DNA from 4 places in the Bradyrhizobium sp. UFLA05-89 genome. Region 1 is predicted to be linked to each of the others. Evidence: predicted binding sites of a transcription regulator. Region 1 holds the regulator's gene; each other region holds the start of a gene.
The links. Region 1 encodes PhoB, which activates phosphate uptake and scavenging genes when phosphate is short. Its sites were predicted from a motif close to TGTCATNNANCTGTCAT; they were not measured.

Region 1 (7,590 bases):
TCCCGGAGCAGTCGTCGGCCGAGCGCTCGCGCTACTTCTGGTCCTACACCATCGTGATCACCAATTCCGGCGACGAGACCGTGCAACTCAAGACGCGGCACTGGATCATCACCGACGCGACGGGGCGGCAGCAGGAGGTCAAGGGCGAAGGTGTGATCGGCGAGCAGCCGATCCTCGCGCCCGGCGAGCGCTACGAATACACCTCGGGCGTCCCGCTCTCGACCGCCTCGGGCTTCATGACCGGCCGCTACCAGATGGTCAACGAAAGCGGCGAGCGTTTTGAGATCGACGTGCCGACCTTTTCGCTCGATAGCCCGGACGGCGGCAAGCGGGTGTTGAATTGAGAGGCGGCGGGCTGCTGTAGGGTGGGCAAAGGCGCGAAGCGCCGTGCCCACCAGCTCTTCAATTATGTGACAGAAGTTGGTGGACACGCTTCGCTTTGCCCACCCTACGATTTCCGAATGTTAGACTAGGCGTTTTCCACGCCCGCCTCGTGCGGCGTAAATTGATACACCGAGCTGCAGAACTCGCAGGTCACGACGACCTTGTCGTCCTTGACCATCGCGGCACGGTCATCCGGCGAAAAGCTCTTCAGCATCGCCGCCACCGCATCGCGCGAGCAGGAGCATTCCGCTTTCAAATTCTGCGGATTGAACACGCGCACGCCGCGCTCGTGAAACAGGCGGTAGAGCAGGCGCTCGCCGGAGAGATCGGGATCGATCAACTCGACGTCCTCGACCGTGCCGATCAGCGAGCGCGCTTCGACCCAGGCATCGTCCTCGGCGACGGTATGCGGCGTGGTGCCCTCGGGCGCGTCGCCGGGATGCAGGTCGGCCTGTCGCGCACGCTCCGGCGCCTTCGGCAGGAACTGCATCAAGAGGCCACCGGCGCGCCAGCGATGCTTGCCGCCGTCGCTCGAGCGCCATTCCTCGCCGACGGCGAGGCGCACCTGGGTCGGGATCTGCTCGGAGCGCAGGAAGTACTCGTGCGCGGCATCTTCCAGGCTGCCGCCATCGAGTGCGACGAGGCCTTGGTAACGGCTCATATCCGCACCCTGATCGATGGTCATGGCGAGATGGCCGCGGCCGAGCAGCGAGCCGGAGTCCTTGGCCTCGCCAAGCCGCGAGACGTCGTAGCGGGCATAGGCGCGCAGGCGGTCGGGCGCCTTGAAGTCGACCACCAGGAACGACACCGGACCGTCAGTCTGCGCCTGAAGGATGAAGCGGCCTTCGAATTTCAGCGCCGAGCCGAGCAGCGTCGTCAGCACGATGGCCTCGCCGAGCAGCTTGCCGACCGGCGGGGGATAGTCGTGCTTGGTGAGGATCTCGTCGAGCGCGGGCCCGAGCCGGGTCAAGCGCCCGCGCACGTCGAGCGCATCGACCTCGAAGGGCAGCACCGCATCGTCGACGGGAACGGAAGACGGCGCGCGAACCGGGCTTTCGGGCCCGGCTTTGATGTCAGGGGATTGAGAGACCATGGCGCTCTATCTGGGGTCGGAGGAGGTGAAATGAAAGGGGGCGGCGAGGCAACCTGTTCCGGGTGCAGTCTTGCGGCACTACGATTCCGCAAATTCGATGTCGTCCCCGGGGCGCGCATGGCGCGAGCCCGCGACCCATAACCACATGATTGTGTTGTGGCGCGAGATGACAACTCCGAATCGTCACCAAACCGCGCCCTGTGGCTATGGGTCCCGGATCCGCGCTCCGCTTCGCTGCGCTTGTCCGGGACGACGACCGAACATGAGGCGAAAGCAACTCCATACTGCCGTCGTCACGGATTTCTCACTATCGTCCGCCGGACGACGACCAATCACTTCACCGCGTCAAAGCACCAGGCCAAGATACCCTTCTGCGCGTGCAGGCGGTTTTCGGCCTCGTCGAACACGACGGACTGCGGGCCATCGATCACCTCGTCGGTGACCTCTTCGCCGCGATGGGCGGGCAGGCAATGCATGAACAGCGCATCGGGCTTGGCCAGCGACATCAGCTTGGCGTTGACCTGGTAGGGCTTGAGCACGTTGTGACGGTGCTCGCCTTCCTTGTCGCCCATCGAGACCCAGGTATCGGTGACGACACAATCGGCGCCGCGGACAGCGGCTTCCGGATCGGTGCCCAGCATGATCGGGGCGCCCGTCGCCTTGACCCAGTCGCGCATCGCCTTCTTCGGCGCGAGCTCCGGCGGGGTGGCGACATTGAGGTTGAACTTGAAGCGCTCGGCGGCATGCGCCCAGGAGGCGAGCACGTTGTTGTCATCGCCGGTCCAGGCCACCGTCTTGCCCTCGATCGGCCCGCGATGCTCCTCATAGGTCATGAGGTCGGCCATCACCTGGCACGGATGCGAGCGCCGCGTCAGCCCGTTGATGACAGGCACAGTCGCGTGCGCTGCGAGCTCGAGCAGTGCATCGTGATTGAGGATGCGGATCATGATGGCATCGACATAGCGCGACAGTACGCGCGCGGTGTCGGCGATGGTCTCGCCGCGGCCGAGCTGCATCTCGGCACCGGTGAGCATGATGGGCTCGCCGCCGAGCTGGCGCATGGCGACATCGAACGACACCCGCGTCCGCGTCGACGGACGCTCGAAGATCATCGCCAGCGTCTTGCCCTCGAGCGGCTTGACCGGCTGATGCGCCTTCTGCTTCGCCTTCATGGCGGAGGAGGCGGCGAGCATGCTCTTGAGCTCGGACAGCGGCAGCTCGTTGATGTCCAGGAAGTGCTTGGGCGTCTTGCTCATCAGCTTGCCGCCGGCGTCTTGAGAGTGGATTCGATCGCGGTGCAGGCACGCTCGAGCCGCGCGACGCCCTCCTCGATCTCCGCCTCGGTGACGATCAAGGGCGGCAGGAAGCGCACCACATTGTCGCCCGCGCCGACGGTGAGCAGCTTTTCGTTGCGCAGCGCCGTGACGAGATCGCCCGAGGGCACCACGGCCTTGACGCCAATCAACAGCCCCTCGCCGCGCACCTCGCTGACGACATCAGGATGGCGGTCGATCACGGAGGCGAGCTTCTGCTTGAGCAGCAGCGACATCTTCTGCACGTGATCGAAGAAGCCGGGCTTGAGCATCACGTCGAGCACGGCGTTCGCCGCGGACACGGCGAGCGGATTGCCTCCGAAGGTCGAGCCGTGCGAGCCGGGCGTCATGCCGGAGGCCGCCTCGGCGGTCGCAAGGCACGCGCCGATCGGAAAGCCGCCGCCAAGCGCTTTCGCCAGCGACATCACGTCAGGGGTCACGCCGAGGCGGCGATGTGCAAAGAGTTCGCCGGTGCGGCCCATGCCGGTCTGCACCTCGTCGAAGGCGAGCAGCAGGCCATGCTCGTCGCAGAGCTGGCGCAGCGCGCGATAGAAGGCGGGAGACGCCGAGCGCACGCCGCCCTCGCCCTGGATCGGCTCGATCAGGATGCCTGCGGTCTGTGGGCCGATCGCCTTCTTGACGGCTTCCAGGTCATCATGCGGCACTTGGTCGAAGCCGTCCATCGGCGGACCGAAGCCTTCGAGATATTTTGCAGACCCCGTAGCGGCGAGCGTTGCCAGCGTGCGGCCATGGAAAGCGCCCTCGAAAGTGATCATGCGGTAGCGCTCGGGATGGCCCTTGGTGGCATGATAGCGGCGCACCACCTTGATCACGCATTCCATCGCCTCGGCGCCGGAATTGCAGAAGAACACGAAGTCCGCAAAGCTCTCGTTGCAGAGCCTGACCGCGAGCTTCTCACCGTCCGGGCTCTGGAACAGGTTCGACATGTGCCAGAGCTTTGTCGCCTGCTCCTGCAGAGCCCCGACCAGATGCGGATGCGCGTGACCGAGCGCATTCACGGCGACGCCCGACGTGAAATCGAGATAGCGCTCTCCATTGGTTGCGACCAGCCAGCAGCCTTCGCCGCGCTCGAAGCCGAGCTCGGCCCTGGCGAAAACGGGAAGCAGATGCGTCGCGGCGCTCTTGGTCATGGCGGTCACTTGGATGTTGGGGCCGGCTGAGGCTGCCTTGCGCAGCGCATCATTGACCTGCCCGGAAAACGAAACGTGCCGCCTTTTAAGGGCGGCACGTGTCACCATTTTATGCTTGGAAAAACCGCTGTCAATGCCGCCAGAAGGCCCTGCAAGGCGCCTGACCCGTAGTCTTGCGGTGGCGATTTTGAGTTCTTTTAGCGACGGAACATGTGGACGCGGAGCCGCAGACTCTTGCGCGGGAGTCACGCCATATTGTAGCGTTTACCGTGTCAGATACGACATCTCGTGCAGCAGTTCTGATCCTCTTAGTCCTCATGTACCGGCGTAACGTTCAGGTGCGTTTTTCGCGCCCGGCGAGCCTTAAGGGATTCTGGGGGCACGGGTTTTTCGAGGCTTAGACATCGCCACGCGGCCCCAAGGATTGGCAGGCGCGCGGCGAAGGGAAGGGTGCAATGACGGTTTTGACCTGGTCCGACGATCGCGTCGAGCAATTGAAAAAGCTCTGGGAAGCCGGGCTTTCGGCCAGCCAGATCGCTGCCGAGCTCGGGAATGTGACGCGCAACGCCGTAATCGGCAAGGTGCACCGGCTGGGCCTGTCCGGTCGCGCCAAGAGCCCGTCCTCGGCGGCTCCCCGGCCCCGCAAGGCGCGCCCCGCACAGCACATGATGCGGGTGAGCCGCCCGATCTCGCGCGGCAACACCGCCCTCGCCCAGGCCTTCGAGGTCGAGGTCGAGCCCGATCCGATCACCTACGACAACGTCGTTCCGATGAGCCAGCGCCTGTCGCTGCTCGAGCTCAACGAGGCGACCTGCCACTGGCCTGTCGGCGATCCCTCGAGCCCGGATTTCTTCTTCTGTGGCGGCAAGTCGCTCTCGGGCCTGCCCTACTGCGCGCAGCATTCGCGCGTCGCCTACCAGCCGGCGGCGGACCGCCGACGCGCACCGGCCAAGCCCGGCACGCGCTGAGGTCATCAGCGCGGGGGGCTGGCCGACGCGCAACGATGGTTCAACAAATTGGATGTCGTCCCTGCGAAAGCAGGGACCCATAATCCAGGGCGCAGTTATTGCGCGGGAAGATCACTCCGAGTCTTCGCCAAACCACTCCCCGTGGTTATGGGTCCCTGCTTTCGCAGGGACGACATCGGAGAATGTGGCGGCAGCCCGCTGGATCACCGCTGCCACCTGCAAACCTTAAGTCTGCTCCGCCTTCGCGAAACGATCGTCCAGCGCGTAGCCGGCGCCACGGACGGTGCGGATCGGGTCCTGCTCGCGGCCGAGATTGAGCAGCTTGCGCAGACGGCCGATGTGGACGTCGACGGTGCGCTCGTCGATATAGATGTCACGGCCCCAGACGCTGTCGAGCAGCTGTTCACGCGAGAACACCCGGCCGGGATGCTCCAGGAAGAACTCCAAGAGGCGATATTCGGTCGGGCCGAGGTCGATCGGCCGTCCGGAGCGCGCGACGCGACGCTTCTCGCGGTCGAGCTCGATGTCGCCGTAGGCGAGTATGGTCGCAAGCCGCTCGGGGCTTGCACGCCGGAGCAGGCCTTTCACGCGCGCGAGCAACTCAGGTACCGAGAACGGCTTGACGATGTAGTCGTCGGCGCCGGTCGCAAGCCCCCGCACCCGCTCGCTCTCCTCGCCGCGTGCCGTGAGCATGATGATCGGCAGCTGCTTGGTCTCGGGCCTGGCGCGAAGCCTGCGGCACAGCTCAATGCCGGACAGGCCCGGCAGCATCCAGTCGAGCACGATCAGGTCGGGGATATGCTCCTTGAGGCGGGTGTCGGCGTCATCGCCGCGCATCACCGTCTCGACATCGTAGCCGTCGCCTTCGAGGTTGTAGCGCAATAGCTCGGTCAGCGCTTCCTCGTCCTCAACAACCAGAATGCGTGCGCCCATGGCGTCGTCGCTCCTTAAGTGTTCGGCACGGTCGTGGCGAAGGTCGTCATGTCGCCCTTCGGGCGCTTGTCGGCGATGGCCTGACCTTCGATCATGTAAAAAACGGTCTCGGCGATGTTGGTCGCATGGTCGCCGATCCGCTCGATGTTCTTGGCGCAGAACATCAAATGGATGCAGAACGAGATGTTGCGCGGATCCTCCATCATGTAGGTGAGGAGCTCGCGGAACAGCGAGGTGCAGATCGCGTCGACCTCCTCGTCGCCTTTCCACACCACCATCGCCGCCGGCAGGTCATGCGCGGCATAGGCGTCCAGCACCGACTTCACCTGCTGCTGCACGAGGTCGGTCATGTGTTCCAGGCCGCGGAACAGCTTTAGCGGATGGAAATCGGTCTCGAGCGCGGCGACGCGCTTGCCCATGTTCTTGGCAAGGTCGCCGATCCGCTCCAGATCGGTCGCGACGCGCATGGCGCCAACGATCTCGCGCAAGTCGACCGCCATCGGCTGGCGGCGCGCGATCGTGAGCACGGCGCGCTCCTCGATCTTCTTCTGGAGCGCGTCGATCTCGGCGTCGGTTGCCACCACGCGCTGGCCGAGCGCGACGTCACGGCGGATCAGCGCATCGACGGAATCGACGATCATGCGCTCGGCAAGGCCGCCCATCTCCGCAACGAGCCGCGTGAGCTCTTGCAGGTCGGTGTCGAAGGCCTTTGCGGTATGTTCAGAAGCCATTTCCTGTCTCCTCAGCCGAAGCGGCCGGTGATGTAGTCTTGGGTACGCCGGTCGCTGGGCGACGTGAAGATCTTGCTGGTCTCGTCGAACTCGATCAGCTCGCCGAGATACATGAAGGCGGTCTTGTCCGAGACGCGCGCCGCCTGCTGCATGTTGTGGGTGACGATCGCGATCGTGTAGTTCTCGGCGAGCTCCTGGATAAGCTCCTCGACCTTAGCGGTCGAGATCGGATCGAGCGCCGAGCAGGGCTCGTCGAACAGGATCACCTCGGGACGCACCGCCACGGTGCGGGCGATGCAGAGACGCTGCTGCTGGCCGCCGGAGAGCGACAGGCCGGAGGCGTTGAGCTTGTCCTTGACCTCGTTCCACAGCGCGCCGCCGCGCAGCGCCTTCTCGACGCGGACGTCCATCTCCGATTTGGAGATCTTCTCATAGAGGCGGATGCCGAAGGCGATGTTCTCGTAGATCGTCATCGGGAACGGCGTCGGCTTCTGGAACACCATGCCGACCCGGGCGCGCAGCAGGTTGAGGTCGAGCTTGGAGTCGAGGATGTTGGTCTGGTCCAGCATGAGCTGACCGGTGGCGCGCTGTCCCGGATAGAGATCGTACATCCGGTTGAAGATGCGCAGCAGGGTCGACTTGCCGCAGCCGGATGGGCCGATGAACGCCGTGACGCGATTGGTGCCGAGCGTCAGGTTGATGTTCTTCAGCGCGTGGTGCTCGCCATAATAGAAGTTGAGATTGCGCACCGTCACCTTGGCCGGAGCCTCGGGCAGCGTCGGAGACGCCTGACGCCCGGTGGAACTTACGGAAACGGACAGATCGCTCATTTTGCAGTCCTCTCGGCGCCAAGAATGCGCGCGCCAATGTTCAGGGCAAGCACGGTCAGGGTGATCAGCAGCGCCCCGCTCCAGGCCAACTGCTTCCAGTAGGCATAGGGGCTCTGCACGAAATTGTTGATGGTGACCGGCAGGTTCGCCATCGTCTTGTTCAGGCTGAGGCTGAAGAACTGGTTCG
Region 2 (7,590 bases), on a different contig from region 1:
ATGCAGGTTCGCAACTCGAACGGCGACATGATCCCGATCGGCACCGTCGCCACGATCACGCCGGCCACGGGTCCGTCGCTGATCAGCCTCTACAATCTCTATCCCTCCTCGACCATCGTCGGCCTGCCGGCGCAGGGGTACTCGTCCGGCGAATCCCTGCAATTGATGGAGGAGATCGCGGACAAGACGCTGCCGCCCGGCACCGGCTTCGAATGGACCGCGATGTCCTATCAGGAGAAGGCCGTCTCCAACCAGATCTACTGGGTGTTCGGCCTCGCCATGCTGCTGGTCTATCTCGTGCTCGCAGGCCAGTACGAAAGCTGGTACGCACCGATCTCGGTGATCCTCGCGGTGCCGCTGTCGCTGATCGGGCCGATGCTGGTGCTCAATGGCCTCAACATCGACAACAACCTCTATTGCCAGATCGGCCTGATCCTCCTCATCGCGCTGTCGGCCAAGAACGCCATCCTGATCGTCGAGGTCGGGCTGGAGTTGCACGTCCGCGACGGCAAACCGTTGCTGGAGTCCGCGATCGAAGCGGCACGCGCCCGCTTCCGGCCGATCCTGATGACGTCGTTCGCCTTCATCCTCGGCGTCGTGCCGCTGGTGCTCGCAACCGGCGCCGGCGCCAGCGCCCGCAAGTCGATCGGCATCACCGTGTTCTCAGGGATGCTCGCCTCGACCTGCCTCGCCGTGTTGTTCGTGCCTGCCTTCTTCGTGGTGGTGCAGCGTTTCGAGAACTGGCGTGCGTCGAAGAAGACAGCGCCGGTGGCGAAGCCGGCCGTCGAGGCGAAATCCTAGGCGCTCCCCTCTCTCCGACGAGGGAGGAGCAAAAATGTCGAAAACAACCCCATGCAAAGTAGCTGACGACGCCGGCACGAAAATTTCGTATTTTACGAAATAACTTGACGCGTCGGGCAAATCAGGTGCATACAGTCATGATCGCAACGCCTGCGTTAGGACGGATACCGGGCGGCCGAGCTGATCCTGTGCCCTGGTACGTGCCCTCAGACTTGGTGCAGTTGGCTGATGTCTGCTAACGAGCGGGCGTGCGAACAAGGCTATCGACGATGCCAGAGCCCTCATCTACGAGCTGTTGACCGCTCATCCAGATATCGCTGCCCGAGATCTTCTTACGCATCATGGCAAGCCAGACCTCGCTAACGCCGCGGATGCCGATGTCGTTACGGAAGAACTCGTCGGTGGCATGCGTCTCGATCGACTTGACCATTTCCGAGAAGAAAGCATTCTCGACGCTGCCGAACTCCCGTTGCTTCATGCTTTCCCTGGCACTGCTCTGTAAGCTGGCCTGGTGAAACATGAAGTAGGCTTCGGGATCGGCCATCCGGCTGGCGCCAGCGAGAAAAATCGGAACGCACATCGAGGCACAGACGCCGGCTTTCTGGACGAGCGTATCGATCGCACGATCGCGGGCGCGGATCGCGGCGACGACTTTGCGTCCATGCTCGATCGAGCCGCCCGGCGAGTTGAGGACGAGCACGAGCCGGCGTCGATCGGCCTTGTAACGATCAAGGGCCGCAGCGACACGCTCGCTCATCGGCTCCTGCACCGGCCCGCTCCAGCCGAGCAGGACGCGGTCCGTCTCCTCGCTGATGGACAGGGTCTGTCGAGACGCCACGTCGCCGGAGCCGGAAGGCAATTGGAAATAGCCCCAAAACAGCAAAATGCCGCAGATGGCGCCAAGAACTTTGAGCAATGACACGGCCTACGCACTCGATCTGCAAAGGGAGTGGATGAATCCGGGATGTTCTTCAGAAACCTTACGGATACAATGAACGGTGCTTTCGAAATGATCGGCGAGGTGACGCTCGCGGTCAGACGTCGGTCATCATGACCTGACCGCTTTCCCGAGAAGCGAGAGCGCGACGAAGGCCATCAGAGCCAATATGCCCGCCGAGACAACAAACGACAGCGTACGGTTCCAGAGCTTTGCTTCCGCGGCGTAGAAGATCGAGACCGCCGTGCGGTCGGTCGTTGAGCGCACCGGCACGAGCGCCTCCCCGCCACCGCCTGAGAAGAGCATGTAGAAACCAACATCGATCGGCGCTTGATCAGGCTTGGCGACAGATTTGATCTTGGCCGTGCAGAAGGTGATCACGAAGTTTGTTCGCTTGCACTTACCCTCCATAGCCTGCAAGTCATACGCTGGCTGCCAGGTTCCGGCCAGGCGATGGTCGCGCACGATGTCCGGACCATAGCTGACAAACAGCCCGTAAAGCCCCCCGCAACAAGCGAGAAACAGGATGAGCCAGCGAAGCGGGCCGCCTGTCGCCTGAGCCGCGTCGGTGCCGGCCGAGCTTCGTGCAGCAGCCATGTCGACGTTAAGAGCTTGTGCACCGGCACCAACTCCGGATTGACGCTTGCCGAACGACATTGTGGTTACTCCTGACACTGAAGTCGCCTGCTACCTAAGGATGAACCCCATAAGACTTCGCTAAGAAGTATCGACGAATTATCAGGATGCAGACATCGTTAACGCTGGCGGCCGTGCCCCTGTCGACGCGACGGAACGGAGATTTTCGTATTTTCCGACACAATTTGACGCGTCGCGGCAAATCAGGTGCATGATGTCATTGTCGCAACACGTGGGGACGACCTAGCCAGCCCTGTTGGGCCTCTGGCTCTCATGACCTGCAGACGGCTCTCGGACGAATGTGGTGACGTCAGGTGTTGTCCATGGCGGACGAGAGAGAGGATGTGGCCATGTCGACGCGATTGAGCCCAAGCCGTCGTTCCGTTGCGACCCAATTCCCCATCGCTCATTTGATGTGACGGTTCGCGAGACCCTAGGCGATCGGCATACCAACGCCACACACAAATGTCATTGCTTGCTGGCGGCCGATGCCGACATCGTGGAGGCTTGAAGGCTCTGCTGCCAATACGACTCGATCTGCTGGATCAACGCGGCCGGCAGGGGAACGTAGTTGAGCATTTCGGCCTGGGACTTGCCGCTTTCCAGAGACCAGCGAACGAAGTCGATGGTGGTTGTCGACCTCTCCGGCGATTTTGGCTGCTTGTGCATCAACACGAATGTCGTGGCCGTGATGGGGTATGCATCTTCCCCGGGAGCATTGGTGAGAACGAGATAGAAATCTTTCGCCGTCGTCCAGGCTGCGCTCGAGGCTGCTGCCTGGAATGATTTGGCGTTGGGGCTGACGAAGTTGCCGGCGCTGTTCTGGACCACGCCGAAGGAAATCCTGTCGAGCCGCTGCAGCGCGTAGGAATATTCAAGGTAGCCGATCGAGCCGGGGACCAGACTGACGAGCGAGGCGACGCCATCATTGCCTTTTCCGCCCAGCCCGAGCGGCCACTCGACCGAGGTACCCTCGCCTACGCTTGCCTTCCATTGCGCGCTGATCTTCGAGAGATAGTTCGACCAGTTGAACGTCGTCCCGGATCCATCGATGCGATGGACGACGGTGATCGGCTTGGCCGGCAGCTTCAGATCGGGGTTGACCGCCTGAATGGCTGGATCATCCCATGATCTCAGCCTGCCGAGGTAGATGTCCGCCAGCATCTGGCCCGTGAAGCGAATCTGGCCCGGCTTCACGCCCTCGATATTGACAACCGGGACGACGCCCCCGATCACGATCGGAAATTGCATCATGTCGAGCTTCTGCAACTCTTTCGGGTCAAGCGGCATATCGGTCGCGCCGAAATCGACGGCTTCCTTCTTGATCAAGCCGACGCCAATGCTCGAGCCCACCGCCTGATAACTGACGGTATTGCCGGTCGTTGCCTTGTAGGCGTCGATCCATTTCGCCATCACGGGCGAAACGAAAGTGGAGCCCGCACCCCTGGTCTCGGCGGCCAGGCTCTGGGTCGCAACGACAAGGGCGATGAAGATGATCGGTAGCCTGAGATGCGCCATCATGGACTCAACCCTATCAAGTCGAGCAGAGCAGCAGGTGTGGCCTATGTCACAAAAATGTAACAAAAACGAAATGTCGGCGCCAGCCAATTTCGCACTTCGCTTTGGCTCCCAAAGTATCCCGCTTGTGAGTGGCCAAGCGTGGACCAAGGCGGGTAACCGCGACCTGCAAGGCGCAGAGATGAAGTGCTAGGCTTTCTCCGCGGGAGTCCGGCGTGCCTCGCCGCTCGACACCAGGAGCACCGAAACCTTCGACTGCCTGAGCACCGCATCAGCGACGCCTCCAAAGGAGAGATGATCGGCCTGGATGCGGTCGACGCCCATGACCACGAGATCGACATCGGTGGTGTCGATCTCACGGAGGATCGCCGCCTCCGGCGCGCGGTTCACGCGCAACGTCGTCGTGATGTCGACGTCGTAACGAGCGGCGAGATCGCTTGTGTCCTTGAGGATGCCCTCCTCCTTGGTCAGTCCGCGGGACGTACCACGCTGCGCGCCCTTGTCCCGGGTCGTCGCCACATAGACGACGCGGAGCGAGCCTGATCCCGCCTGCGCCAGAGCGACCGCAACTTCCGCGCCGCGCTTGGAGACGCCGCTGCCGGAGACCGGAACGAGAATGTTGAATGCGTCGGGCATCGGTTGCTTCAAGTGCTTGCCTTTGGCCGCCACGATCGCAAGCGGCCCTTCGAACTCCGCTGCGACATCCTCGACCTTCCTGTCGAAACGATCCTTGGTCGCGGTAACCTTGTCGACGCCCACGACCAGGAGGTCAAATCCCTTCCGCGCTTCGTCGGCGATCGCTTCGCCCAGCTCCGCCCGCCGGGTTCGCGTGATGACGTCGACGTGGCCGCCCTCTCCGCCGCCAATGCCGGCGACAGCTTCGGCGGCTCTCTTCACCACGGCTTCGTGACTCTCCCCTTCGCTGACTCCCTTTTCTTGTTCCTTCGCTCGTCGGCCAATTTGCAGCACCGTGATCGGCAGGCCACGCATGCCGGCGACCAGGCCCGCGATGTGGGCGGCAAAGGTAGCGTTGACGCTTTCGTCGACGGCCAGCAGGGGCCGCTCGAGATTGGCGACAAAACCGCGCTTCTCGAACTCCTCGCGCTCGAGCCGCTCCTTCTCCTCCCTGCTCATCGGCAGCTTCGACAGTGCCACGCGCAGCATCGGCGGCATTGCCATTGTCGTCACGATCGCCATCGTCACGATCATCGTGAACAAGTTCTGGCTGAGCACGCCGATGGAAAGGCCGATGGTCGCGATGATGACCTCGGTCGAGCCGCGCGCGTTCATCCCGCTCGCGAGCGCCAGCGATTCCCGGTAGCTCAGACCGCCTATGGTCCCGCCGACGAAGGCGCCGCCGAACTTGCCGACACTCGCGATCAGGACGAGCAGGCCGGTGAGCATCAGGAGATGGGGATCGCGGAGCACCGTGAGATCTGCGCTGAGCCCGGCGAGACCGAAGAACACCGGCATGAAAAAGCTCGAGATCAATCCGCGCAGGCGCTCGTCGATCTGCCGGGTCAGGATCGGAGACTCCCCAACCAGGATGCCGGCGACGAAGGCGCCGAGCACGGTGTGCACGCCGATGAGATGCGTGATCAGCGCCATGGTACCCATCAGCAGCAGGATCACGGTAATGACCGGCGCGGTGCTGACGAGGGTATCGTTGGCCCAGCGGATAAGGTGGAACACCAGCCGCCGGCCGACGGTGAAGCTGACGGCGAGGAAGGCCAGCGTACCGATCACGGCCTTGGCGACGGAAGCGACATCGAGCGTGCCTTGCGATGCGAGGCTGAAGATGACGGCGATGATGATCCAGCCGATCGTGTCGTCGATGACTGCGGTCGCGACGATGATCTGGCCGACATTGCGGCGCATGAAATTCATCTCGCGCACGACCACAGCCACGATCTTCACCGACGAGATCGACAGCGCCGTACCCATGAAGAGCGAGGCCACCAGCCGCGCTTGCGGATTGGGCAGGAGCGCATCGGGCAGGAATTCTCCGAGCGCGAAGCCGCAGGCGAAGGGAACGATGATGCCGGCAATCGAGATCGCGATGGCTGCCTTGCCAATCTTCCTGACCAGCTTGAGGTCGGTCTCCATGCCGGTCAGCAGCAACAAAAGCAGGATGCCGAACTGGGCGATGCCATCGATCATCGCCTTCTGCTCGGGCGTCTTCGGAAACACCGCCTGCTGCGCCTCGGGCCAGATCCAGCCGAACAGTGACGGCCCGAGCAGGATGCCGGCAAGCAATTCGCCGATCACCGAAGGCTGCCCGACGCGCTGCATGATCTCGCCGAGGCCGCGGCCCACGGCGATCAGGACCACGATCTGCGCCACCAGGAGAAATTCAGACGGACCTGTGGATTTGCCGCCCTCGGCGCCGGCCGCAATGGTCGTGAGGACAAGCGCCGCGGGAACGAAGCCGACCGGTCGGAGCAGGCTCCACTGCATGCAGATATCGTTTCCCCTTCGGTTGATCCAGCGCGGTGCCGGCGACTAGGGGTAGAACCCGCGGGAGGCGGAGCGAGTTCCCGCCTCCGGTGGACATGATCCGTCACGCCGGCTGCGGCGTCCTGATCTCGCGCGGCAGGATGATCGCAGCCGCGATGGCGAGCAGGCAGAGCGCGGCGAAGGCCCGCAGCATGGTGACGAAGCCGCCCTGCTCGTAAAGCCAGGCGACCAGGCCGACAGAGGCGCCGGCCGCGGTGAAGCCGACGAAATAGCGCACCGCATAGGCGCGCGAGCGCCATTCCTCGGTGGTGTATTTGCCGACCATGGCGTCGTTGACCGTGACCTGCCCGAACGCGCCCATGACGATGCCGATCGAGACCACGATCAGCGGCAGGTTGGACAGGCTCGCCGCCAGATACAGGAACGGCGCCAGCATGAAGGACAGCGGCAGCGCCACCGTCTTCAGCGAATAATGATCGAGCAGCCGGCCGATCGTGTACTGCGTCATCGCGCCGAACACGTAGACACAGGCGGCGATCACCCCCAACAGCGCCGGGCTCCTGGTGAGATCCGCGAGCCGTTCGGCGAACAGCTTTGGCAGCGCCACCGTCACAGCATTGAAGGTCGTCGAGATCGCGATCACGACGATCAGCAGTGCAAGGACCACGCGCCACATGTCCTGCTTTGCAACGCGCGCCTGCGCCGCCGCCTGCTTGCTGCCCTTGCGATCCTCATGCACGACTGTCATGGCGAAGGCGATGCCGATCAGCATCGTGACGACGCCTGGAACGATGAAGGCAAAACGCCAGCCGAGATATTGCCCGATCACGCCAGTGACCAAGGCGGACGATGCAACGCCGAGATTGCCCCAGACGCCGTTCAGCCCCATCTCGCGGCCGAGCCTGTCGGCATAGGACACGATCATCGCGGTGCCGACGGGATGGTAGATCGAGGCGAAGATGCCGATCGCGAGCAGCGCCGCGCCAAGCTCGACCTGCGTCTGCACGAAGCCGACCGAGATCATCGAGACGCCGATGCCGATGAAGAAGATCACCATCATGTGGCGGCGGCTCCAACGGTCGCCCAGCCAACCAGTCAGCAGCGATCCCGCGCCGAAGGCGATGAAACCCGGTGTCGCGTAAGGCAGCAGCTCCGAATAGGCCATGCCGAGCGCCGGCCCCATGATGATCACGGCGGCGGCGAAGATCAGCATCGCATAGTGATCGATGAAATGGGCGGCG
Region 3 (7,590 bases), on a different contig from region 1:
GATTTCCGGAGCAAAACTCGGTACGCCGACGAACGTGAAATCCTCGCCTTCCGTCAGCGTGTCACCGATGCGCAAGGTGCCGTGATTGGGAATGCCGACGACGTCGCCGGCGAAGGCTTCGTCGGCGACCGAGCGGTCCTGCGCGAAAAAGAATTGTGGGCTCGACAGCGGCATGCTCTTGCCGGTGCGAACCAGCTTGGCCTTCATGCCGCGGCTGAGCTTGCCCGAGCACAGCCGCGCGAAGGCGATGCGGTCGCGATGGTTCGGATCCATGTTCGCCTGGATCTTGAACACGAAGGCGCTCATGCGTGGGTCGGTTGCTTCGACCTTGCGCTGGTCGCTTTCCTGCGCGCGCGGCTCGGGTGCGAACTTGCCAAGGCCTTCCAGAAGGTCGCCGACGCCGAAATTGCGCAGCGCGCTGCCGAAGTAAACGGGCGTCAGATGGCCTTCGCGAAACGCCCCCAGATCGAATGGCTTGGAGGCCGCGGTGACGAGCTCGAGCTCGTCCTTGACGGCGGCAACATCGAGATTGGCGTTGAGCTTGGTCAGTTCCTCGATCTCGGTCTGCTGCGCAGCACCCGTCTTGGCGCCGCCGCCCTCGAGCAGGCGTACGCCGCCATTGACGACGTCATAGGTGCCGAGGAAGTCGCGGCCCCGGCCGACCGGCCAGGTCATCGGCGTGGTGTCGAGTGCCAGCGTCTTCTCGATCTCGTCGAGCAGCTCGAAAACGTCGCGGCTCTCGCGGTCCATCTTGTTGATGAAGGTGATGATCGGGATATCTCGAAGACGACACACCTCGAACAGCTTTCGGGTTCGCGCCTCGATGCCCTTGGCAGCGTCGATCACCATGACGGCGGAGTCGACGGCTGTCAGCGTGCGATAGGTGTCTTCCGAGAAGTCCTCGTGGCCGGGCGTGTCCAGGAGGTTGAACACCAGGCCCTCGAACTCGAAGGTCATGACCGAGGTGACGACGGAGATGCCGCGCTCGCGCTCGATCTTCATCCAGTCCGAGCGCGTGTTGCGCCGCTCGCCCTTGGCCTTGACCTGGCCTGCAAGGTTGATGGCGCCGCCGAACAGCAGCAACTTTTCCGTCAGCGTGGTCTTGCCGGCGTCCGGGTGAGAGATGATCGCAAAGGTCCGCCGCCGCGCCACTTCGGTAGCAAGCGGGGAACGGGCCGGCGATTCGGCTGTGATGGCGATGTCGGACATGGCGGGAGCGTTTGGCAGGGAAAACGGGCCTAATCAAGGGTCATCTGGTGATTGCGGGGCGCCTCGGCCAGTCCCATATCCACCCCGGGAAGGACGACCTTCCTTTAATCGGCACATTAGTCGCGGGGACGACCCTGCCTTGAACGAAGGGGCGTCATGGCCTGGACTATCCTGTTCGTCGCCGGTCTTTTGGAGGTCGGCTGGGCGATCGGCCTCAAATACACAGATGGTTTCTCGCGGCTCGTTCCATCCGTGCTCACGCTCGCCGCCATGGCCGGCAGCGTCATCCTGCTCGGATTGGCGCTGAAGTGGCTGCCGATTGGAACCGCTTACGCGGTCTGGACCGGGATCGGCGCGGTCGGCACCGCAGCCCTGGGGATCATCCTGTTCGGCGAGCCGGCCACGGCGCTGCGCCTCGCCAGCATTGGGCTGATCGTGGGCGGCATCGTCGGGTTGAAGCTCGTTACCTGAAAAACTGCACCGCCCACCAGGAGAGTCCCGCGACGATCGCGGACGCCGGTATCGTGATCACCCAGGCATAGACGATCGAGCTTGCCACGTTCCAGCGCACCGCCGAGACACGGCGGGCGGCACCGACACCGACGATCGCGCCGGTGATGGTGTGGGTGGTCGACACGGGCACGCCGAGAAAGGTCGCCATGAACAGGGTTGCCGCACCGCCGGTCTCGGCGCAAAAACCCTGCATCGGCGTGAGCTTGGTGATGCGCAGGCCCATCGTGCGCACGATCCGCCAGCCGCCCATCAGGGTGCCCATCGCCATCGCCGCCTGGCACGACAGCACCACCCAGAACGGCACGTAAAACTCACCGCTCAGTTGGCCCTGCGAGAAGAGCAGCACGGCGATGATGCCCATGGTCTTCTGGGCGTCATTGCCGCCATGCCCGAGCGAATAGAGCGAGGCGGAGGCGAATTGCAGGATGCGGAAGGCGCGGTCGACGGCGAACGGCGTCGAGCGCACCGAGGCCCAGGAGACGATCGCAACCAGCATCATCGCCAGAAGGAAGCCGACCAGCGGCGAGAGCACGATCGCCAGCACGGTCTTCGTCAGCCCGCTCCAGACCGCGGCCGAAATCCCGGCCTTGGCCATGCCGCCGCCGACGAGGCCGCCGATCAACGCATGTGACGACGACGACGGAATGCCGAGCGCCCACGTGACGATGTTCCAGATGATAGCGCCGACAAGAGCCGCAAAGATCACCTGGGCGTCGACGATCGAGGGATCGATGATCCCCGTGCCGATGGTCTGGGCGACGTGCAGGCCGAACACCATGAAAGCGACGAAATTGAAGAACGCAGCCCAGAACACCGCGAATTGCGGCCGCAACACGCGGGTCGAGACGATGGTGGCTATCGAATTGGCGGCGTCGTGCAGGCCGTTCAGGAAATCGAACAGCAGCGCGACTGCGATCAGTCCGACCAGGATGGGAAGACCCAACACGGCATCCACGGCGCGGTTCCTGTTTTAAGATTTGCGCATGATCTCGGCGCAAACGCGCTCCGCGTTTGTCGCGAGGGAAAACCGCTGCACACTTTTCCGGATCATGCGCTAGACCTGTTCGATGACGATGCTGTTGATCTCGTTCGCGACGTCGTCGAAGCGGTCCGCGACTTTCTCGAGGTGATCGTAGATCTCGACACCCACGATGAAATCCATCGCGTTGCCGTCGCGGTGCTTCAAGAACAGCTCCTTCAGCCCGATGTCATGGAGATCGTCGACCCGCCCCTCCAGCTTGGTCAGTTCCTCCGTAATGGCGGTCAGCATGGCGACGTTCTTGCCGATCTCCTGAAGCAGCGGCAGCGCGCGGCCCACCAGGTTGGCGCACTCGATCAAAAGCCCGCCGATCTCACGCATCGGCGGCTCGAAGGCGCGGACCTCGAACAGCATCACAGCCTTGGCGGTCTGCTGCATCTGGTCGATGGCGTCGTCCATCGAGGTGATCAGGTTCTTGATGTCGCCGCGGTCGAACGGGGTGATGAAGGTGCGGCGCACCGCGGTCAGCACTTCGCGCGTGATGTTGTCGGCATCATTCTCGAACTGGTTGACGCGCTGGCAATAGACCGGCGTCTCCTCGCCGCCGTTCAGCATGCCCTGGAGCGCGATGGAGCCGTGGATCACGGTCTGGGCGTGGCGGTCGAACAGATCGAAGAACCGTTCCTCCTTGGGAAGGAAGGCGCGAAACCAACGCATCATGGGGATAATTGCCGGGTTGAGATTGGCCGGTCCGGGAGGACTGTCACCAAATTGTCATAGACCATTTTCAGGCCGCGCGCGTGCCACGTCACGTCGCCCGAAGCACTTCATCCACCACTTTCAAGAACCGCGAAAACAGGCTTTTGATCAAATGCTTACAGAGATCTCCGGAAGTAATGCGCGATTTCGCCGACGACGCCGCGGCGGAAGGTGAGCACGCAGATCACGAAGATCGCGCCCTGAATCACCGTCACCCACTGGCCGTAGCTCGCCAGGTACTGCTGCATGGCGATGATCACGAAGGCGCCCACCACGGGCCCGAAAATGGTGCCGAGACCGCCGACCAGCGTCATCAGCACCACCTCACCGGACATCGACCAGTGCACGTCCGTGAGCGAGGCGTTCTGCGCCACGAACACCTTCAGTGAGCCCGCAAAGCCCGCCAGCGTGCCTGAAAGGATGAAGGCCAGCAGCTTGTACTGATCGGTGCGGTAGCCCAGCGAGATCGCGCGCTGCTCGTTCTCGCGGATCGATTTCAGGACCTCGCCGAAGGGCGAGTTGATGATGCGGTAGATCAGCAGGAAGCCGGCGAGGAAGCCGACCAGCACGACGTAATAAAGCATCGTCGCCTTGGAGAGATCGAAGATCCCGAACAGATGGCCCTGCGGAATGCCCTGAATGCCGTCTTCGCCATGCGTGAACGGCGCCTGCAAGTAAATGAAATAGAGGAGCTGCGACAGCGCCAGCGTGATCATCGAGAAGTAGATGCCCTGGCGGCGGATCGAGATGTAGCCGGTCACGATCGAGAGCACGAAGGCTGCGGCAACGCCAGCGAGAATACCGAGCTCCGGCGGCAGCGCCCACACCTTCAGCGCATGCGCGCTGCAATAGCCGGCAGTGCCGAGGAACATCGCGTGGCCGAACGACAAGAGGCCGCCATAGCCGATCAGCAGGTTGAAGGCGCAGGCGAGTAGCGCGAAGCACAGCGCCTGCATCACGAAGAACGGATAGATGCTGGTGAACGGCACGGCAGCCAGGGCCAGCGCCATGAATACGAAGACGATCATTTCGTCGCGCATCGCGCGCGCCGTCACTGGCAAGGTGTCGTCAGTCAAGGCTGTCATATCAGGCCGCCCTTCCCGTCAGTCCCGTTGGCTTCACAAGCAGCACCAGCACCATCAGCACGAACACGACGGTGTTGGAGGCCTCAGGGTAAAAATACTTGGTCAGGCCTTCGATCACCCCGAGCGCGAAGCCGGTGATGATCGAGCCCATGATCGATCCCATGCCGCCGATCACCACCACCGCGAACACCACGATGATGAGGTCGGCACCCATTAGAGGCCGCACCTGGTTGATCGGCGCGGAGAGCACGCCGGCGAGCGCGGCAAGGCCGACGCCGAGCCCGTAAGTCAGCGTGATCATGCGCGGCACGTTGATGCCGAAGGCGCGCACCAGCGTCGGGTTTTCGGTCGCGGCGCGCAAATAGGCGCCGAGCTGGGTCTTCTCGATCAGGAACCAGGTCGCAAGGCACACCACCAGCGAGAAGACGACCACCCAGCCGCGGTAGATGGGCAGGAACATGAAGCCGAGATTCATGCCGCCCTTGAGCTGGTCGGGAATGGCATAAGGCAGACCGGACGAGCCGAAGTAGTTCTGGAACACGCCCTGGATGATGAGAGCCAGACCGAACGTCAACAGCAGGCCATAGAGATGATCGAGCCCGGTCAGCCATTGCAGCATGGTCCGCTCCAGGATCATGCCGAAGATCCCGACCACGATCGGCGCGATGATCAACGCTGGCCAGTAGCCGATACTGAGGTAATCATTGTTGAGCAGGAAATACGCGACGAACGCGCCCATCATGTAGAGAGCGCCATGGGCGAAATTGATGATGTTCAGCATGCCGAAGATCACGGCAAGCCCGAGACTGAGCAGCGCGTAGAACGAGCCGTTGATCAGTCCCACCAGTAGCTGTGCATAGAGAGCCTGCATCGATCCCGCACCCAGTCCCTTCAGCGTTCCTCATGTGGTTCGCCGGCATTGGCCGGCGAACCGTTATTGCCGCTTACTTCTTCAACAGCGCGCACTTGCTTTCGGACAGCGGTGTGAAGGCCTGATCGCCCGGCACCGTGCCGACCAGCTTGTAGAAGTCCCACGGCGCCTTGGATTCGGAGGGCTTCTTCACCTCGAACAGATAGGCGTTGTGAATCTTGCGGCCGTTCGGCTGGATCTCGCCCTTGCCGAACAGATCGTCCTCGGTCGGCATCGACTTCATCTTCTCGACGACCTTGACGCCGTCGTGCGGATTGCCGCCAAGCGCTTCCAGCGCCTTGAAGTAATGACGCAGGCCCGCATAGACGCCCGCCTGCACCATGGTCGGCGGAGCGCTGTTCTTCATCTTCCCGGCGAAGCGCTTCGAGAAGGCGCGAGTCTGGTCGTTCATGTCCCAGTAGAAGGTCTCGGTGAAGTTGAGGCCCTGCGCGGTCTCGAGCCCGATCGCCTTGACGTCGGTGAGAAACAGAAGCAGCGCGGCGAGCTTCTGGCCGCCCTTGGTGATGCCGAACTCGGCCGCCTGCTTGATCGAGTTGGTGGTATCGCCGCCGGCATTGGCAAGGCCGATGACCTTGGCCTTGGACGACTGCGCCTGGAGCAGGAAGGAGGAGAAGTCCGGCGTGTTGAGCGGATGCTTGACGCCGCCGACAACCTTACCGCCATTGGCCAGCACCACCGCCGTCGTGTCGCGCTCGAGCGCCGCGCCGAAGGCGTAGTCGGCAGTCAGGAAGAACCAGGTGTCGCCGCCCGCCTTCACCAGCGCTTGGCCCGTGGTATGGGCGAGCATATAGGTGTCATAGGTCCAGTGCACGGTGTTGGGCGAGCACTGCGCATTGGTGAGATCGGAGGTCGCAGCACCCGAATTGATGTAGACCCCGTTCTTCTCCTTGATGACGTTGTTGACGGCCAGCGCCACGCCGGAATTCGGCACGTCGACGATGACATCGACCTTGTCGACGTCGAACCATTGCCGCGCGATCGCGGTGCCGATGTCCGGCTTGTTCTGGTGATCACCGGAGATGATGTCGATCTTCCAGCCCTTGGCAACAAGGCCGGAATCCTCGACCGCCATTTGCGCCGCCAGCGTCGAGCCGGGGCCGCCGAGATCGGCGTAGAGACCGGACTGATCGGACAGCGCGCCGATCTTGACGGTCTTGTCCTGTGCGCAAGCGGCGCCCACTGCTGTGAGCGACAGCGCGGTGCCGAGCAGAAATGACGCAATTGACCTGGTCTTCATGCAACTTTCCTTTTTTGAAGTTTCTCGTTGGCAGTTCTAGACGCCGAGATAGGCGTGGAGCTTGTCCATATTGGCAGCAAGCTCCGCATTGGAGAATCCGTCAATGATCTTGCCATGCTCGACGACATAATAGCGGTCGGCGACCGTGGAGGCGAAGCGGAAGTTCTGCTCGACCAGCAGGATGGTAAAACCCTCCTTCTTCAGCCGCGCAATGGTATGGCCAATCTGCTGGATGATGACGGGTGCAAGACCTTCCGTCGGCTCGTCCAGCATGAGGAAGCTCGCGCCGGTGCGCAGGATGCGCGCAATTGCCAGCATCTGCTGCTCGCCTCCGGAGAGTTTTGTCCCCTGGCTGCTCAGGCGTTCCTTGAGGTTCGGAAACAGCTCGAAGATCTGGTCGAGCGACAGCCCCCCGGCCCGCACGATCGGCGGCAGCATCAGGTTCTCGCGCACGTCGAGGCTCGCGAAGATGCCGCGCTCCTCGGGGCAGAAGGCAATCCCCATGCGGGCTATCTTGTCCGAGGTCGCGCGGATGATCTCCTGGTTGTTGAACCGCACCGAGCCGGTGCGCTTGCCGATGACGCCCATGATCGACTTCAGCGTGGTCGTCTTGCCGGCGCCGTTGCGCCCGAGCAACGTGACGACCTCGCCCGCATTCACGTCGAAATTGATCCCGTGCAGGATGTGGGACTCGCCGTACCAGGCCTCTAAGTTGCGCACCTGGAGGATATTGCCGCCGGTCGTTGCAGCCTTCGCCGGTGCCTCGGCGATCGCAGTGTCAGGCATGACCGGCTCCCAGATAGGCTTCCTTGACGCGCTCGTCCTTGGTGAGCTCGCTATAATGGCCTTGAGCAAGCACCTGCCCGCGCGTCAACAC
Region 4 (7,590 bases), on a different contig from region 1:
ATCGCGTCCTCGCGTCCAATCACGTCAGGCGGAAGTGGCTGTTCCTTGGGCCCTGCCATGGTCTACCTGTAGCAGACGGCTTTGGCGGCCTCGACCACTTCGGCTGCCGAGGGCAGCGCGAGCTTCTCCAGGTTCGCTGCGTAGGGCATCGGCACGTCCTTACCCGAAACGCGTGTCACCGGCGCGTCCAGGTAGTCGAAGGCGTGCTCCATGATGCGCGCTGCGATCTCGGCGCCGACGCCGCTCTGGGCCCAGCCCTCCTCCACCGTGACGGCACGGCCGGTCTTCTTCACGGAGTTGATGAAGGTCTCGGTGTCCATCGGTCGCAGCGTGCGCAGGTCGATCACCTCGGCCTCGATGCCGTCCTTGGCGAGTTCATCCGCCGCTTTCAGCGCATAGGTCATACCGTTCGACCACGAGATGATCGTGACGTGGCTGCCGGAGCGCACGATGCGCGCCTTGCCGATCGGGATCACGTAGTCGTCGAGCTTCGGCACTTCGCCGGTGTGGCCATAGAGAACTTCGTTCTCGAGGAAGATCACCGGATTGGGATCGCGGATCGCGGCCTTGAGCAGGCCCTTGGCATCCGCGGCCGAATACGGCGCGATCACCTTGAGGCCCGGAATGTGCGAGTACCAGGAGGAGTAATCCTGGCTATGCTGGGCGGCGACGCGCGCGGCGGCACCGTTGGGACCGCGGAACACGATCGAGCAACCCATCTGGCCGCCGGACATATAGAGCGTCTTGGCGGCGGAGTTGATGATCTGGTCCATCGCCTGCATGGCGAAGTTGAAGGTCATGAACTCGACGATCGGCTTCAACCCGGCCATCGCGGCGCCGACGCCGATGCCGGCAAAGCCATGCTCGGTGATCGGTGTGTCGATGACGCGCTTGGCGCCGAATTCCTGCAAGAGGCCCTGCGTGATCTTGTAGGCGCCCTGATATTCCGCAACCTCTTCGCCCATCACGAAGACGTCGCCGTCACGCCGCATCTCCTCGGCCATGGCATCGCGCAAGGCTTCGCGGACGGTCTGCTTCACCATCTCAGTGCCGGCGGGCACCTCGGGATCGGGCTCGGCAACAGCTTGCGGCGCGGAAGGCGCCGCTGATTTCGGCGCAGGCGCCTCGGCCTTAGCCGCGGCGGGCGGCGCGGACTCGGCGGCCTTGGCAGGCGCGGGCGCCTTCGCCAGATCAGCGGCGCTCTCGCCATCGGCAAGAATCGTCGCGATCGGCGTATTCACGGCGACATCCGCCGTGCCTTCGGGGATCAGGATCTTGCCGAGCGTACCCTCATCGGTCGCCTCGACCTCCATGGTCGCCTTGTCGGTCTCGATCTCGGCAATCACGTCGCCCGACTTGATCGTCTCGCCCTCTTTTTTCAGCCATTTGGCGAGGTTGCCCTTTTCCATCGTGGGCGACAGCGCGGGCATCAGCACTTGAATTGGCATATCGACTCCAAAAGAAAGCTTGCGCGCTATTAGCGGTAAACGTCGGTCCAGAGCTCGGACACATCCGGCTCGGGATCATGCTGGGCAAAGTCGGCGGAGGCATTGACGATGTCGCGGACCTCGGCGTCGATCGCCTTGAGGTCCTGCTCGCTCACCTTGGCGGCCAGGAGGCGGTTGCGCACCTGCTCGATCGGGTCCTGGTCGTGACGGACCTTCTCGACCTCCTCGCGCGTACGGTATTTTGCAGGGTCCGACATCGAGTGGCCGCGGTAGCGGTAGGTTTGCATCTCCAGGATCACCGGGCCCTTGCCGGCGCGGCACCATGCGACCGCCTCGTCAGCCGCAGCCTTCACCGCACGGACATCCATGCCGTCGACCTGATGACCGGGGATGTTGAAGGACAGGCCGCGCTTGGAGAAATCCTGCTGCGCCGAGGCGCGCGACACCGCCGTGCCCATGGCGTAGCGGTTGTTCTCGATGACGAAGATCACCGGCAGCTTCCAGAGCTCCGCCATGTTGAAGCTCTCATAAACCTGGCCCTGGTTCGCCGCTCCATCGCCGAAATAGGTAATGGCGACGTTGTCGTTGCCGCGATAGTGGTTGGCGAAAGCGAGCCCCGCACCGAGCGAGACCTGGGCGCCGACGATGCCGTGGCCGCCGTAAAACTTCTTCTCCACGCTGAACATGTGCATGGAGCCGCCCTTGCCCTTGGAATAGCCGCCGCGGCGTCCGGTGAGCTCGGCCATGACGCCCTTGGCCTCCATGCCGGTGGCGAGCATATGGCCGTGGTCGCGATAGCCGGTGATGACCTGGTCGCCGTCCTTCAGCGCCATCTGCATGCCGACCACCACGGCCTCCTGGCCGATATAGAGGTGGCAGAAGCCGCCGATCGCACCCATGCCATAGAGCTGGCCGGCCTTCTCCTCGAATCGCCGGATCAGGAGCATGTCGCGGAGCGCCTTGAGCTCCTGCTCTCTGGTGAATTCCGGGGGCGAGCCGCCGTTGGTCTTGTCCTGCGCTGCGCTTGCGGCGGCTTTCTTGGGTGCGGCCATAGGAATTCCGGGTCAGAGAAAACTAAGCCCTCTCTAACCTAACTCAATCGCGCGCGAAAGCACCGCGGCGACATCGCGCGATATTCATTATGCCGCACTGCAACGTGACCGAAATATTGCAAAATCTTTGGCGCCGATCGGGCAACAATTGCTCCCCCCGGGCTCTGCCTCACCAGCCGAGCTCACGCAGATAGGCCGCGCGGGCGTCAACTCCGGTATGCGTGAAATCGGTAAAGACCCCATCCACGCCGAGACGAAAGAACTTGAGATATTCGAGGCTTGCGTCGCCGTGATAGTCGCCAGCCAGATACTTCTTCTCGTTTCGGAAAGTGAAGACGTGCACGAACAGGCCGAGCTTGTGCGCGTCGGCAACGAGGCTGGTCGCTTCCTGCGTCGAAGCCTCCGGCGTCGATCCCTTGTAGGGCGAGCCATCGGCGTTGCTGTCCTTCCACGGCGAAATCTTGAGCGGCACGATATATGGCTTCCACGGACCAATGCCGTCGGCATAGGTCTTGATCTCCGCAAGGCCCTCAGGGGTCACCATCGCATCGTACAAGCGCGCGTCACCCGACACCGTCCAGTCGAACGGACGCGAATTGGTGATGTTGTTGTTGAGGACCTTGCCGGCTTTGAAGTCGACACCGTTGCCATCGATGAGCTGGACCTGCCGCGTCTCCAGGCCATGGCTGCGCATATATTTCAGGCTACCGGGCTCGAAGCTCTGGACGAAGATGGGGGCGTCCTTCGAGTTGAGACCGTTGTCCTTGATGATCTTGATCAGGGCATCCTCGAGCGGATGGCTGCCGGGCGCACCACAGCCATTGGCGATTGCCTGCGCATTGTTCCAGGTCGGATTCTTGGTTTCCGGATAGACGGTGATGGTACGCCCCGTCTCCTTGCTCTTGGCCTTGGCGATGTCGATGATGTCCTGGAAGCTGATGATCGGGAACTTGCCGTTGAAGACCTTCGGCCTTTCGTTGGCCGCATCATAGGTGGTGCCGGCAATCCAGTCCTTCAGCTCGGCCATCGTGAAGTCGGTGATCGACCAGTCATTGGCATGGTCTTCGCCATCCACGATCAGCGATTTCAGCACCGATTTGGGGTCGGCCGGATCGGTGAGATCCGTGAGGTAGTCAGCAGGCGTGCTGGGGGAAGATGGGGCCTTGACGCGCACGCCGGGGATCGTGCGCTTGCGGGCCGCAACCGCCGGATTGGTCTTCGCCACCTCGGCAACGTTGGTATTGTCGTTCAGCCAGGGATTGTGACGTGCGACCAGGATACAATCCTTGGTCAGGTGCAGGTCCTCCTCGAGCGCGTCGGTTCCGAGGGCTGCTGCAAGGTCATACGATGCCTCGGTCTCTTCAGGCACCAGCCCCGGCAGGCCGCGATGCCCGAGGATCAGTGGCGGCTTGCCGTCGAGCGTCGGAACGGGCTTGGCGCCGGCTGGCGCCGAGCCGGCCTGCGCGAAGGCCATCGAGGGCGGGAGGAACGCCAAAGCGGCCGCACCGAGCAACATCGCGCCAACATGCATCTTCCGCGTTGAACGAACGTTCTTCATGGCCAAGCCTCCGTCTTTTGCCTAGCATCGCTTCGAATGCCGAAAGGGCCGAGCTGAATAGCTCGGCCCTTCGTCTTGTCTCAGTTCTCTGACAGGCGGATGACGGAAGCGGCGCCGCGTGGCGCCGCCCCGTCTCGATCAGAAGAAGCCGAGCTTCTTCGGGCTGTAGCTGACCAGGAGGTTCTTGGTCTGCTGATAGTGATCGAGCATCATCTTGTGGGTCTCGCGGCCGACACCTGATTGCTTGTAGCCGCCGAACGCCGCATGTGCGGGATAGGCGTGGTAGCAGTTGGTCCAGACCCGGCCTGCCTGGATGGCGCGGCCGAAGCGGTAGCAGCGATTGGCATCGCGGCTCCAGACACCGGCCCCCAAGCCATAGAGCGTATCGTTGGCGATCGCGAGCGCCTCGTCATCCGTCTTGAAGGTCGTGACCGACACGACGGGGCCGAAGATCTCCTCCTGGAAGATCCGCATCTTGTTGTGGCCCTGGAACACCGTCGGCTGGACGTAATAGCCGCCCGAAAGATCGCCGCCGAGGCTGGCGCGGCCACCGCCAGCCAGGACCTTCGCCCCTTCCTTCTTGCCGATGTCGATATAGGAAAGAATTTTCTCCAACTGCTCGCCCGAGGCCTGGGCACCGATCATGGTGTCCGCGGCACGAGGATCGCCCTGCTTGATGGCGGCGACGCGCTTCAGCGCCCGCTCCATGAAGCGGTCGTAGATGTCCTCATGAACCAGCGCACGGCTTGGACAGGTGCAGACCTCGCCCTGGTTCAGCGCGAACATCACGAAGCCTTCGATCGCCTTGTCGAAGAAATCGTCGTCTTCCGCGGTGACGTCCTTGAAGAAGATGTTCGGCGATTTGCCGCCGAGCTCGAGCGTAACGGGAATGAGGTTCTGGGCGGCATATTGCATGATCAGCCGGCCCGTCGTGGTCTCGCCTGTGAAGGCGATCTTGGCGATGCGTGGGCTGGACGCGAGCGGCTTGCCGGCCTCGAGGCCAAAGCCGTTGACGATGTTGAGCACGCCGGGCGGCAACAGGTCGCCTACGATCTCGGCCCAGACCATGATCGAGGCTGGCGTCTGCTCGGCCGGTTTCAGCACCACGCAATTGCCGGCGGCAAGCGCAGGCGCGAGCTTCCAGCACGCCATCAGCAACGGGAAGTTCCAGGGGATGATCTGACCGACGACGCCGAGCGGCTCGTGGAAATGATAGGCGATGGTGTCGTGATCGATCTCGCCGATCGAGCCTTCCTGGGCACGAACGACGCCAGCGAAATAGCGGAAGTGATCGATCGCGAGCGGCAGGTCGGCGGCGCGGGTTTCGCGGATCGGCTTGCCGTTGTCCCAGGTCTCGGCGATTGCGAGCCGCTCGAGGTTCTCTTCCATGCGATCGGCGATCCGGTTCAAGATCGCGGCGCGCTCGGCAACGCTCGTGCTGCCCCAGGCAGCCTTGGCAGCATGCGCCGCATCGAGCGCTGCTTCGACGTCCTGGTGATCGGAGCGCGCGATCTTGCAGACGACCTGCCCGTTCACGGGCGAGGCGTTGTCAAAATACTTGCCGGATTGTGGGGCGACGAATTTGCCGCCGATGAAATTGTCGTACTTCGCGGCGAAAGGCACTTGTGCGACGTTGACGAATTCAACCTTGTTCATGTTCACTCCCGATGTTGCTGTTTGCACGATCGTCGTGTGCTCACGACTTGCGCAGACGATGAAGCGGGAGGCGTCTTCTGTCAGCCCGGGGCGAAGCGATGACGGAGGCGACCTGTCGCAGTTCTGCGACAGGAGATGCAGTCGCACAGGATGCAGCCACACATACCGACCTCATCCTGAGGGGCGCGTCTTAGCGCGCGTCTCGAAGGATGGCCGCGGGCGACAATCGGGCCTGCATGGTTCGAGACGCCTGCTTCGCAGGCTCCTCACTATGAGGAATTTAGCTATGAATGCGGGGACGAAATCGCAGCTCAGTGCTTCAGTTCGAAGCGCCTGAGCTTTCGGTGCAGCGTGGCGCGACTGACGCCGAGAGCCTTGGCGGCCGCGGAAACGTTGCCGCCCGCGCGCAACAGCGCCCGCTGCAATACTGCGCGCTGGCCACCGGCGAGGTGGTCGCGCGCTGCATCGCCACCGAGAAGATCGGCTGCGGGCACCGGCTGCAACGGGCGGCCGGGCGCGATCCCAAGTCCGACCCGGGCGGACCTTGTCGCACCTATCACGAGATCATCCGCATCGACCGCGACGAGACCGCCGCAATGGCCGTCGGCTGACGGCGTCAGCACGATGCGGGCATGGGCAAAGGCTTTACGGAATAAGTCGGCCTCGATGCGTTTTGCCGCCTCGCCCACGGCAAGTGCGATCAGGTTGGCGAAGGCGTCGGTGCGGTCGGCACGGCAGGAGGAGACGTCGAGCACGCCGGCCAGCATCCCGTCATGATCGTAGATCGGGACAGCGGTGCAGCTCAGAAGCGTGTTGCGCGTGAAGAAATGTTGGTCGCGGTCGATGGTCAGAGGCCGCTGCTCGACGAGGCAGGTGCCGATGCCGTTGGTGCCCTCGTGCTCCTCGCTCCAGAGCGCGCCGGTCCACAGGCCCCAGGATTGGAACGTGGAATCGTCGGCCGGCGTGCCACGGCGATCGACCGGGGTGCCCTCGCGGTCGGCAAGCAGCACGCAGCAGCCGGCAGCGCCGACCGCCTGATAGAGCCGGTCCATCGCACCTTGAGCGGCCGACAGCAGCGGCGCGACGCGACCGCGCGCATGGTATAGCTCGGCCTCGGTGAGGCGGATCGGCGGCCTGCGGCCCGAGGGATCGAGATGATGCAATCGCGAGGAACGGCACCACGAGGCCACGAGCGCGGAGCGTGCCGCCTGGCCTGACGCGATGGCGGCCTCGACGCGAGCCGCGTGATGCGGGTGCATTTGCCCATTCATCACTGTTTCCTCCGGATGGCAGTGTAGATTCTGCCGGCGCAGTCCGATTGATCTGCGTCAATCCTCAAGTGCAGCGTGCAAGAAGGCATGAACCTCCGGCACTGCAGTCGTCAAGGCGAGAGCGCGCCCCACAATTACGACCTTCGACATAGGCGGCCGGCCCTGCTGAGGATCAGCAGAAGCTTCGATCTCGAGAATGTGCGGACGAACTAGTTCGAATTGTTCATCCGCACGAGGTCGTGCGGATTGACGAACTGGAGCTGGAATCGCGCGCGCTCGTCCAGCATGTCGGGGTCGATCTTTTCCGAGCGCAACAGCGACACCCGCTGCTCGCCCTCGGCGCGCTCGCGCTTCAGCCGAGCAAGTTCGCCCGTCAACGCGATGATCTCCTGGTCGAGCTCTTGGCGGGCGTTGAGACCGTATTTGCCGGTGTAGGCGTTGATGCCGAAATAGCCGACGATCGCGGCCGCCATGGTGTAGAGGGCAAGGCCGGTCAGGATCGACTTCAGGCGCGCACGGGTGACCATGTCCGGCAACATGGGACAGGTTGGTTAAGGGAGTGCTAATCCCCTGCCCAGCCCACCCGATGGTGTCTGTTGTCCACC

Region 2: pstS (phosphate ABC transporter substrate-binding protein PstS) is a predicted target of PhoB. The motif match lies at 3,940-3,956, and genes of this name have one in related genera.
Region 3: SO139_RS06190 (DUF47 domain-containing protein) is a predicted target of PhoB. The motif match lies at 3,463-3,479, and genes of this name have one in related genera.
Region 4: SO139_RS17380 (glycerophosphodiester phosphodiesterase family protein) is a predicted target of PhoB. The motif match lies at 4,147-4,163, and genes of this name have one in related genera.

What each region holds. Positions count from the first base shown of each region.
Region 1 is NZ_JBANBA010000016.1:93,622-101,211, reverse strand. It holds gene apaG (Co2+/Mg2+ efflux facilitator ApaG/CorD) at 1-344, shown strand, start outside; gene SO139_RS11605 (Hsp33 family molecular chaperone) at 470-1,477, opposite strand; gene argF (ornithine carbamoyltransferase) at 1,810-2,733, opposite strand; gene SO139_RS11595 (aspartate aminotransferase family protein) at 2,733-3,941, opposite strand; gene SO139_RS11590 (GcrA family cell cycle regulator) at 4,397-4,909, shown strand; gene phoB (phosphate regulon transcriptional regulator PhoB) at 5,135-5,842, opposite strand; gene phoU (phosphate signaling complex protein PhoU) at 5,857-6,573, opposite strand; gene pstB (phosphate ABC transporter ATP-binding protein PstB) at 6,585-7,403, opposite strand; gene pstA (phosphate ABC transporter permease PstA) at 7,400-7,590, opposite strand, start outside.
Region 2 is NZ_JBANBA010000020.1:97,548-105,137, forward strand. It holds gene SO139_RS13690 (efflux RND transporter permease subunit) at 1-801, shown strand, start outside; gene SO139_RS13695 (ATP-dependent Clp protease proteolytic subunit) at 1,037-1,723, opposite strand; gene SO139_RS13700 (hypothetical protein) at 1,850-2,395, opposite strand; gene pstS (phosphate ABC transporter substrate-binding protein PstS) at 2,843-3,895, opposite strand; gene SO139_RS13710 (cation:proton antiporter domain-containing protein) at 4,082-6,349, opposite strand; gene SO139_RS13715 (MFS transporter) at 6,453-7,590, opposite strand, start outside.
Region 3 is NZ_JBANBA010000007.1:110,301-117,890, forward strand. It holds gene SO139_RS06175 (peptide chain release factor 3) at 1-1,209, opposite strand, end outside; gene sugE (quaternary ammonium compound efflux SMR transporter SugE) at 1,366-1,680, shown strand; gene SO139_RS06185 (inorganic phosphate transporter) at 1,673-2,677, opposite strand; gene SO139_RS06190 (DUF47 domain-containing protein) at 2,777-3,421, opposite strand; gene SO139_RS06195 (branched-chain amino acid ABC transporter permease) at 3,577-4,545, opposite strand; gene SO139_RS06200 (branched-chain amino acid ABC transporter permease) at 4,547-5,416, opposite strand; gene SO139_RS06205 (ABC transporter substrate-binding protein) at 5,490-6,713, opposite strand; gene SO139_RS06210 (ABC transporter ATP-binding protein) at 6,750-7,499, opposite strand; gene SO139_RS06215 (ABC transporter ATP-binding protein) at 7,492-7,590, opposite strand, start outside.
Region 4 is NZ_JBANBA010000029.1:35,605-43,194, reverse strand. It holds gene SO139_RS17395 (DUF5076 domain-containing protein) at 1-59, opposite strand, end outside; gene SO139_RS17390 (pyruvate dehydrogenase complex E1 component subunit beta) at 63-1,448, opposite strand; gene pdhA (pyruvate dehydrogenase (acetyl-transferring) E1 component subunit alpha) at 1,478-2,500, opposite strand; gene SO139_RS17380 (glycerophosphodiester phosphodiesterase family protein) at 2,670-4,058, opposite strand; gene adh (aldehyde dehydrogenase) at 4,197-5,714, opposite strand; gene SO139_RS17370 (helix-turn-helix domain-containing protein) at 6,026-6,985, opposite strand; gene SO139_RS17365 (FtsB family cell division protein) at 7,195-7,512, opposite strand.